One region of the Thiomicrospira sp. S5 genome, then DNA from elsewhere that is predicted to be linked to it. Evidence: predicted binding sites of a transcription regulator. Region 1 holds the regulator's gene; the other holds the start of a gene.
What was found. Region 1 encodes PhoB, which activates phosphate uptake and scavenging genes when phosphate is short. Its sites were predicted from a motif close to GNNTGTCATAAAACTGTCANAT; they were not measured.
Positions count from the first base shown of each region.

Region 2: AYJ59_RS05330 (2-hydroxyacid dehydrogenase) is a predicted target of PhoB. The motif match lies at 2,506-2,527, and genes of this name have one in related genera.

Region 1 is NZ_CP014470.1:2,262,830-2,266,870, forward strand. It holds gene AYJ59_RS10485 (inorganic phosphate transporter) at 1-427, shown strand, start outside; gene phoR (phosphate regulon sensor histidine kinase PhoR) at 561-1,844, opposite strand; gene phoB (phosphate regulon transcriptional regulator PhoB) at 1,860-2,552, opposite strand; gene phoU (phosphate signaling complex protein PhoU) at 2,565-3,299, opposite strand; gene pstB (phosphate ABC transporter ATP-binding protein PstB) at 3,513-4,041, opposite strand, start outside.
Region 2 is NZ_CP014470.1:1,175,259-1,179,299, reverse strand. It holds gene AYJ59_RS05345 (DMT family transporter) at 1-19, shown strand, start outside; gene AYJ59_RS05340 (DUF4136 domain-containing protein) at 131-697, shown strand; gene AYJ59_RS05335 (ABC-F family ATPase) at 793-2,379, opposite strand; gene AYJ59_RS05330 (2-hydroxyacid dehydrogenase) at 2,588-3,589, shown strand; gene htpG (molecular chaperone HtpG) at 3,688-4,041, opposite strand, start outside.

The DNA of each region.
Region 1 (4,041 bases):
GGCTATTACCGTCATCATCGCGTCTCAGCTGGGCTTGCCGGTCAGTTCCACTCACATTGCCGTGGGCGGGATTTTCGGTGTCGGCTTCCTGCGTGAATACCTGAAGCGCAACTACGCCAAAACCCTGCAGCAGATTCGTGACCACCACGAAGGCGCCAATCAGGCGGAAATCGAGCAATACATCGAGCGTTTCGGAAAAGCCAGCATTCAGGAGAAGAAAATCATGCTGGCGGAACTGAAGCAGCATAAAGCGGAAGTGGAATTGACCAAGAAAGAACGTAAATCCTTGAATAAGGTGTATCAGAAAGAGCTGGTCAAACGTTCGGCCTTCTTGAAAATCGTCGCCGCGTGGGTCATCACCGTCCCGGTTTCCGGCATTCTGGCGGCGATGATTTACTTCACGATCCGCGGTATGATGCTGCCATAACCCAATGGCTGTAATCGGTCTTCCGATTCGTCAAGACATCATTCATTTTAACCAGGCCTGGCTATTTTCATTTCCGCCAGGCCTGGTCATTCCCTACTATCCAGAGCCATCGCAACCCTGATGACATCCGTCGTTAATGCACGGACTTGCTGCGCGGAAAATCGCACCGGAAGCTTGACCCTTTACCCAACTGACTTTTAATCACCAACTTGGCATCATGACGTTCCAGGATGTGCTTGACGATGGCCAACCCCAAACCGGTGCCACCGGTGTCGCGTGAACGTGCCGTATCGACACGATAAAAACGTTCGGTCAGGCGACTGATGTGTTCCTGCGAAATCCCGATGCCGGTGTCGTCCACCTGAAAGTGCGGCCCTTTTGCGTCTTCGTACCAGCGCACGGTGATTTGCCCGCCTTCCGGCGTATAACGGATGGCGTTGGAAATCAGGTTCATCAACACACTCTTCAGCGGTTCTTCGTAACCTTTCAACGCCAGACTCTCGTCCAACTCAAACCTAAAACTGTGTTTTCCTTGGCTCATCTGAGTGGCGTCCTGTTCCATTTTTTTGAGGATGGGAGCAATCGGAACGGTTTTCTCCTTACCGACCAGCGTTTCCGATTCCATGGCCGAAAGCGTCAGCAAATCGTTGATGATGGACTGCATCCGTTCGGATTGGTTGTGCATCTGTTCCAACGGCTTCACCCACATGGAATCCGGTTCTTGGCCGTCCATCATCACTTCGATGTAACCGTTCAATACGGTCAGCGGCGTACGCAGTTCATGTGACGCATTGGCAATGAAATCACGGCGGATTTGCGCCAGATTGTAAAGCTCGTGAATGTCCTTGACGATCAGCAGCTTATGTTCCTGAAAATACGGGAATAATTTCAGATTGAACACCCGAGGAATCCCGTTGAGTGAAGATAAAATCACCGATTTTTCATAACGCCCCGACTTGAGGTACTGAATGAAATCCGGGTGCCGCAGCAGATTTTCGATTTTACGATGGGTATCACTGTGTTTCAGCTTGAACAGCTTTTTGGCGGAATTGTTAAACCATTCAATTTGATTGGATTCATTCAGCGAGATAATGGCGTCCGGAATCGTCATGGACGCGGCCAGGAATTGCTCGGATTTGTAAAACTGTAAGTCGGCGTGCTTTTCCAGCGAACGCTGTTTGCGTGAGACCAGATACCCTAACTCGCCCCACAGACCGGAGCCAGGTGGATAAGACACATTAGGCGTGCCCTTCATCCAAAGTTCGAAGCGATAGATACTGTACAATTGACGGGCGATATAGAACAGCAAATAACCGAAAAAGGTGGCCATCCACCAATCGGTCATCCATGCGATGAACAGGGCGAGCCACACACTGGTGATGACCCAGGTGAGTTCCCGCGTAATTCCTTTTGACACTGAATCGTTTTCCTCTTATTCAACAGAGAAACGATAGCCAGCACCTCTTACGGTTTGAATCGTATCGGCTGCCCCGACGGGCTCCAATAGTTTTCTGAGACGCCGAATGTGAACATCGACGGTTCTCTCTTCGACCACGACATTCTCCCCCCACACCTGGTCCAGCAACTGGACACGGGTATAAACACGGTTGGAATGCGTCATGAAGAAATGCATCAACTTGAACTCTGTTGGCCCAAGTTTAACTTCTTGGTCATTGACTGTAAAACGGTAACTGGATAAATCCAGCTTCAAATCGCCGGAACGCACCACGTCCAGCGCATTCTTTTCGGGGGATTGACGTCGCAGCAAGGCCTTGACCCGTGCCACCAAGGCTCGCGGCGAAAAGGGTTTGACGACGTAATCGTCGGCACCCGCATCAAAACCCTGCACCTGGTCGTTTTCCTCACCACGGGCCGTCAGCATGATAATCGGAATGCCGGCGGTCTGGTCGTTCTGACGAATACGCTGAGCCAGCGAAACACCCGACACGCCCGGCAACATCCAATCCAATAACACGCAGTCCGGCTGGTGTTCCAACAACAGTTTCCAGCCTTGCTCTGCATTCGGGGCTTCGATGACCTTATAATTCGCCGCTGTTAACGTGAAATTCAACATATCGCGAATGGCGGCTTCATCTTCGACCACTAAAATGCATTGCTCTGTCATAAATCTTTCCCGTTAAGATTCCAGCTCGCTCAAGAACTCGTTTAAGCGTTCGCTGTCTAGGTTACGCATATCCATCCCTTGAACCAGGTAGATGATGCTTTCCACAATGTTTCTGGCATGATCCGATACACGCTCGGAAGCGCGCAATGCGATGATCATTTCCATCAGACATTCTACTTGATCCGGCATCTCTTTCAGAGAGGTTTTCAAATCCGCCATGGCATCGGCGAAAATGTCGTCGATCAATTCTTCTTCCTGAATGATTTTACCAGCCCCTTCGGTGGAAACGCGAGCAAAAGAATCCAGCGCAGTTTTCAGCATGGCGTTGGAGCGCGTGGAAATGTCCATCAATTCAACGTAGCCCGGCAATTCAGCGCACTTCACTTGGTGCTCTTTTCCGAACACGATGACCATTTTCGCGATCTTGACGATTTCGTCGCCCATACGCTCCAGATCGATGGCGATGCGAATCGCGGCAATGATCAAACGCAAATCGGAAGCCGTCGGTTGTTGGCGCGCCAATACTTTCGCGCACAAACGGTCGATTTCCATTTCCGCTTTATTAATTGCTTTGTCGAAGGCGATGATTTCCACCGCTTTTTCGGTATCGCCACTGCCCAAAGCGACCAACGCCGTTTCAAACTGGCGCTCGACCATGCCGCCCATTTCCAGAATGTGGTTGAACAAATCTTCCAGATTACGGTTCAGCATTTCCGAAATGTGTGAGCTGAATTCTTGTTTTTCCATGTGATGACTCTCCTGACTGTTCTTATAACTATAACTCAATACTCAACATTGAGAGCTTTGCACGAGTGGGACGCGAGGAAAAAATGAGATAAAATTTTTCTGAATCAGGCGGAAAACGAAGTTAATAGCTAGCTATTAACGAGTTTTTCAACGACATTCAGGAAGATTTTAGCTATTTTTAGCCGTGTACCCATCTCGTGTAAAGCTCTCAACTTAACCGTAACGACCGGAAATGTAATCTTCGGTACGTTTGACTTGCGGATTCGTGAACAGAGAGTCGGTATCGGTGTATTCGATCAAGTCTCCCATGTACATGAATGCGGTGTAATCGGACACACGAGCTGCCTGCTGCATGTTGTGCGTGACGATCAAAATCGTGAAGTCCTTTTTCAGCTCGAAAATCAATTCTTCGATGGCCAAAGTGGAAATCGGATCCAGTGCCGATGTCGGTTCGTCCAACAACAAAACTTCCGGCTTGATGGCGATGGCACGCGCGATACACAAACGCTGTTGCTGACCACCCGACATGCCCAAAGCATTCTCGTCCAAACGGTCTTTGACTTCTTCCCAAAGTCCGGCGCCTTTCAAGGCCCATTCCACCGTTTCATCCAGCACGTTCTTATCGCTGATGCCTTGCAGACGCAAACCGTAACAGACGTTTTCATAAATCGATTTCGGGAAAGGGTTCGGCTTTTGGAACACCATGCCCACACGACGACGCAGCGCCGCCACATCCATGTGC
Region 2 (4,041 bases), 1.1 Mb from region 1:
ACCACAAACGCTTGGCTAATAAGAAAATAGCCAGGCCTGGCTATTTTTCGCTAAGTAGAAGTGCTACACTTGCTATAAATGGATTTACCGTTAAAATAAGAATCATTATTACTTGAAAGAGATGCACCTTATGAAAAAAACACTTTGGACATTATTGCTGGTTTTCGGTTTGAGCGGTTGCTCCACGGTTCAGGTCAGTGACGATTACGATACCGGCACGGATTTCAGTCAGCTGAAAACCTATGACTGGTTACCGGCTGGCGACCAGGTCAAACCCACCGCGGAAGAGTTCGAAAAGAAAAACCCGCTCATCGCGGAACGCATTCAAAAAGCCGTTCTGGCCAACATGAACGCCAAAGGCTATCAGTTCGTGTCCGAAAAACCGAATGCCTACATCACCTACCATGTCGGCGTCAGCTCTAAAATCCGTTCCACGCCGGTCACCACATCGATTGGCTTTGGTACCGGCTTTTACGGTGGCTACGGCGGTTTAGGCGTGCAAACCGGTTCCGATATCGAAGAATATCAACAAGGCAAAGTGGTGTTGGACATTCTGGACAGCAACAAAAAACTGGTCTGGCGCGGCATCAGCACCTCGGATGTCGACCAACATGCCGAGCCGAAAGAAATCACCGAACAGGTGAATGAAATCGTACAAAAGCTGCTGGCGCAATATCCGCCGAAAAAAGCCAAATAAGCGCTCACGCTTATTACCAATAAAAAAAGCCGTTCCAAAGAACGGCTTTTTTTATGCCAGATATTCAAAGCCCGGCAATTGATACTGACCGAAGCTTATTCGTTTTCAGCCAGGTACGACTCGTAATCACCGTGATAGATTTCCACGCCATCCGGCTTCATCACCATCAGGCGCGTGGCCAGAGAGGAAACAAATTCACGGTCATGGGAGACGAAAATGACGGTGCCTTCAAACTCTTCCAACGCCTGGTTCAAAGACTCGATGGATTCCATGTCCAGGTGATTGGTCGGTTCGTCCATAATCAGAATATTCGGTTTCTGCAACATCAGTTTACCGAACAGCATGCGCCCTTGCTCCCCACCGGACAGCACCTTCACCGATTTATCGATTTCCTTTTGGGAAAACAGCATTTTACCCAATACCGAACGTACGGCCTGCTCATCGTCTTCCGGCTGCTTCCATTGCGACATCCAGTCCAACAGATTCAAATCTTCTTCAAATTCGTGCGCATGATCCTGTGCATAGTAGCCAATCTGGTTGTTTTCCGACCACTTCACGGTACCGGAATCGATATCGGTGTCGCCGACCAGCGTTTTCAGGAAAGTGGTTTTCCCGATGCCATTCGGTCCGATGACCGCCATTTTTTCACCAGCTTCCAACATCAGGTTCAAGTCCTTGAAAATCGTCAGGTCATCGTAGGATTTAGTCAAATGCTCGATTTCCAATGCCAGGCGGAACAACTTCTTGTCCTGTTCGAAACGAATGAACGGATTCACCCGGCTGGACGGCTTCACCTCTTCCAGCTCGATTTTATCAATCTGCTTCAAGCGCGATGTGGCCTGCTTGGCTTTGGACGCGTTGGCGGAGAAGCGGCTGACAAAGGATTTCAGTTCATTGATTTGCGCTTTTTTCTTGGCGTTATCGGCCAACAAACGCTCACGCGCCTGAGTGGACGCAAACATGTATTGGTCGTAATTGCCCGGATAGACGCGCAACTCGCCGTAGTCCAAATCCGCCATATGGGTACAGACCGAGTTCAGGAAGTGGCGGTCATGCGAGATGATGATCATGGTGCTTTTACGTTCGTTCAACACGCCTTCCAGCCAACGGATGGTATTGATGTCGAGGTTGTTGGTCGGCTCGTCCAGCAACAGGATGTCCGGATCCGCGAACAGCGCTTGCGCCAACAGTACCCGCAGCTTCCAGCCCGGTGCGATTTCCGACATGGGGCCGAAATGTTGTTCCACCGGAATCTCCAAGCCCAATAGCAGTTCGCCGGCGCGGGATTCGGCGGTGTAACCGTCCATTTCGCCAAACGCCACTTCCAGGTCGGCGACTTTGATGCCGTCTTCTTCGGACATTTCCGGCAAGCTGTAAATGCGGTCGCGCTCTTGCTTGACCTCCCACAGCGCCGTATCCCCCATAATCACGGTATCGATTACGCTGAACTCTTCATACGCGAACTGGTCCTGACGCAGTTTCCCCAATACATCGTCCGGGTCGAGGCTGACGTTCCCGCTGGTCGGTTCCAAGTCGCCGCCCAGGATTTTCATAAAGGTGGATTTCCCACAACCGTTGGCGCCGATCAAACCGTAACGATTTCCGTCGCCGAATTTGACGCTGATGTTTTCGAAAAGCGGCTTTTCGCCGAATTGCATGGTAATGTTCGCGGTTGAAATCAAAATGGGTATCCTTTTGGGAAGCTGGAATCAAAAAATCGGCTTTCAAACCGAACGTAAAAAGAAGGCGCTATTGTGGCATAAAACGCCACAAAAAACGACCAGGCCTGGTGGTTTTCGATTGTTTTGCGTTGTTTTAAAAGGGTCACTTGACAGCTCTAAAACCCCTTATGCTATAGTGGTTACTCATCCACTCAAATGGAACACCGCCATGAAAGTCGCCTTTTTCAGCACCACCAAAACCGATAAAGCCCTCTTCGAAAAACTGTCCCCGGATTATCCAGTCGATCTCGACTATTTCGACGTTCACCTCAACGAAAAGACCGTGCCTTTGGCGAAAGGTTATCGCGCGGTATGCGTGTTCGTCAACGACACCCTTTCACGCCCGGTCATAGAACAATTGGCGGCCGGCGGCACCGAACTGATCGCATTACGCTGCGCCGGTTTCAATAACGTCGACCGTGATGCAGCTCGCGAACACAAACTCACCGTCTTACGCGTGCCGGCCTATTCGCCGATGGCGGTGGCGGAACACGCTTTGGCGTTGATGATGAGTTTGAATCGCAAAACGTACCGCTCCTACATTCGGGTGCGTGATGGCAACTTCACCCTGGAAGGCTTACTCGGTTTCGATATGTTCCGTAAAACCGCCGGTATCATCGGCACCGGCCGTATCGGTCTGGAAATGACCCGTATCCTCACCGGCATCGGCCTGAATGTTTTGGCGTACGACCCTTATCCGAATCCCAAAGTGGAGGAATACGGCGCCAAATACGTCGAACTGGACGAGCTTTACCGCCAAAGTGATATCATCACCTTGCATGTACCGCTGATGCCGGAAACACACCACCTGATCGACGAAACCGCATTGAGTAAAATGAAAGACGGCGTCATGCTGATTAACACCAGTCGTGGTGCCTTGACGGATGCTGATGCACTGGTGCAAGGCGTGAAAGACCGCAAAATCGGCTACCTAGGCATCGATGTCTACGAACAGGAAGAAAACCTGTTTTTCGAAGACCACTCCGAGGAAATCATCGACGACGATACCTTCGAACGTCTCGTGACTTTGCCGAATGTATTGATTACCGCGCACCAGGCTTATTTCACCGCCGAAGCGCTGGATAACATCGGACAGACCACGCTCGAAAACATTCAGGATTTCGAACACGATAACATCAACGAAAGCCGTTGCGTGTTATGTGAGCTGTAATCCTCCACAGTATATTTCTGATTTCCATAAAAAAAGCCCCGGGGCGACTGTCGACCCGGGGCTTTTTTATGTCTTTTCTAGCGAGGTTCTCGAACCAATCAGATGACTTCACTCAGCAACGCATTCATGCGTTTAATGAAGTCGGCCGGATTTTCCAGGTGATCGCCTTCCGCCAATTGTGCTTGCTCCAACAGGAACAAGGACCACTCTTTGACTTTGGCTTCATCGTCCAGCGTATCCAATTTTTTCACCAAGGCGTGTTCCGGGTTCAGCTCAAGCACCGGCTTCTGCTTCGGCATGGCTTGCCCCATTTGCTCCAGCATACGCGCCATGTGCGCGGAAACATCCCCATCCGCCGGGACCACGCACGCGGGTGAGTCGGTCAGACGGTGCGTAATTTTGACGTCGGACACGGCATCTTCAATCGCTTTTTTGACTTTCTCGGTCAGGGC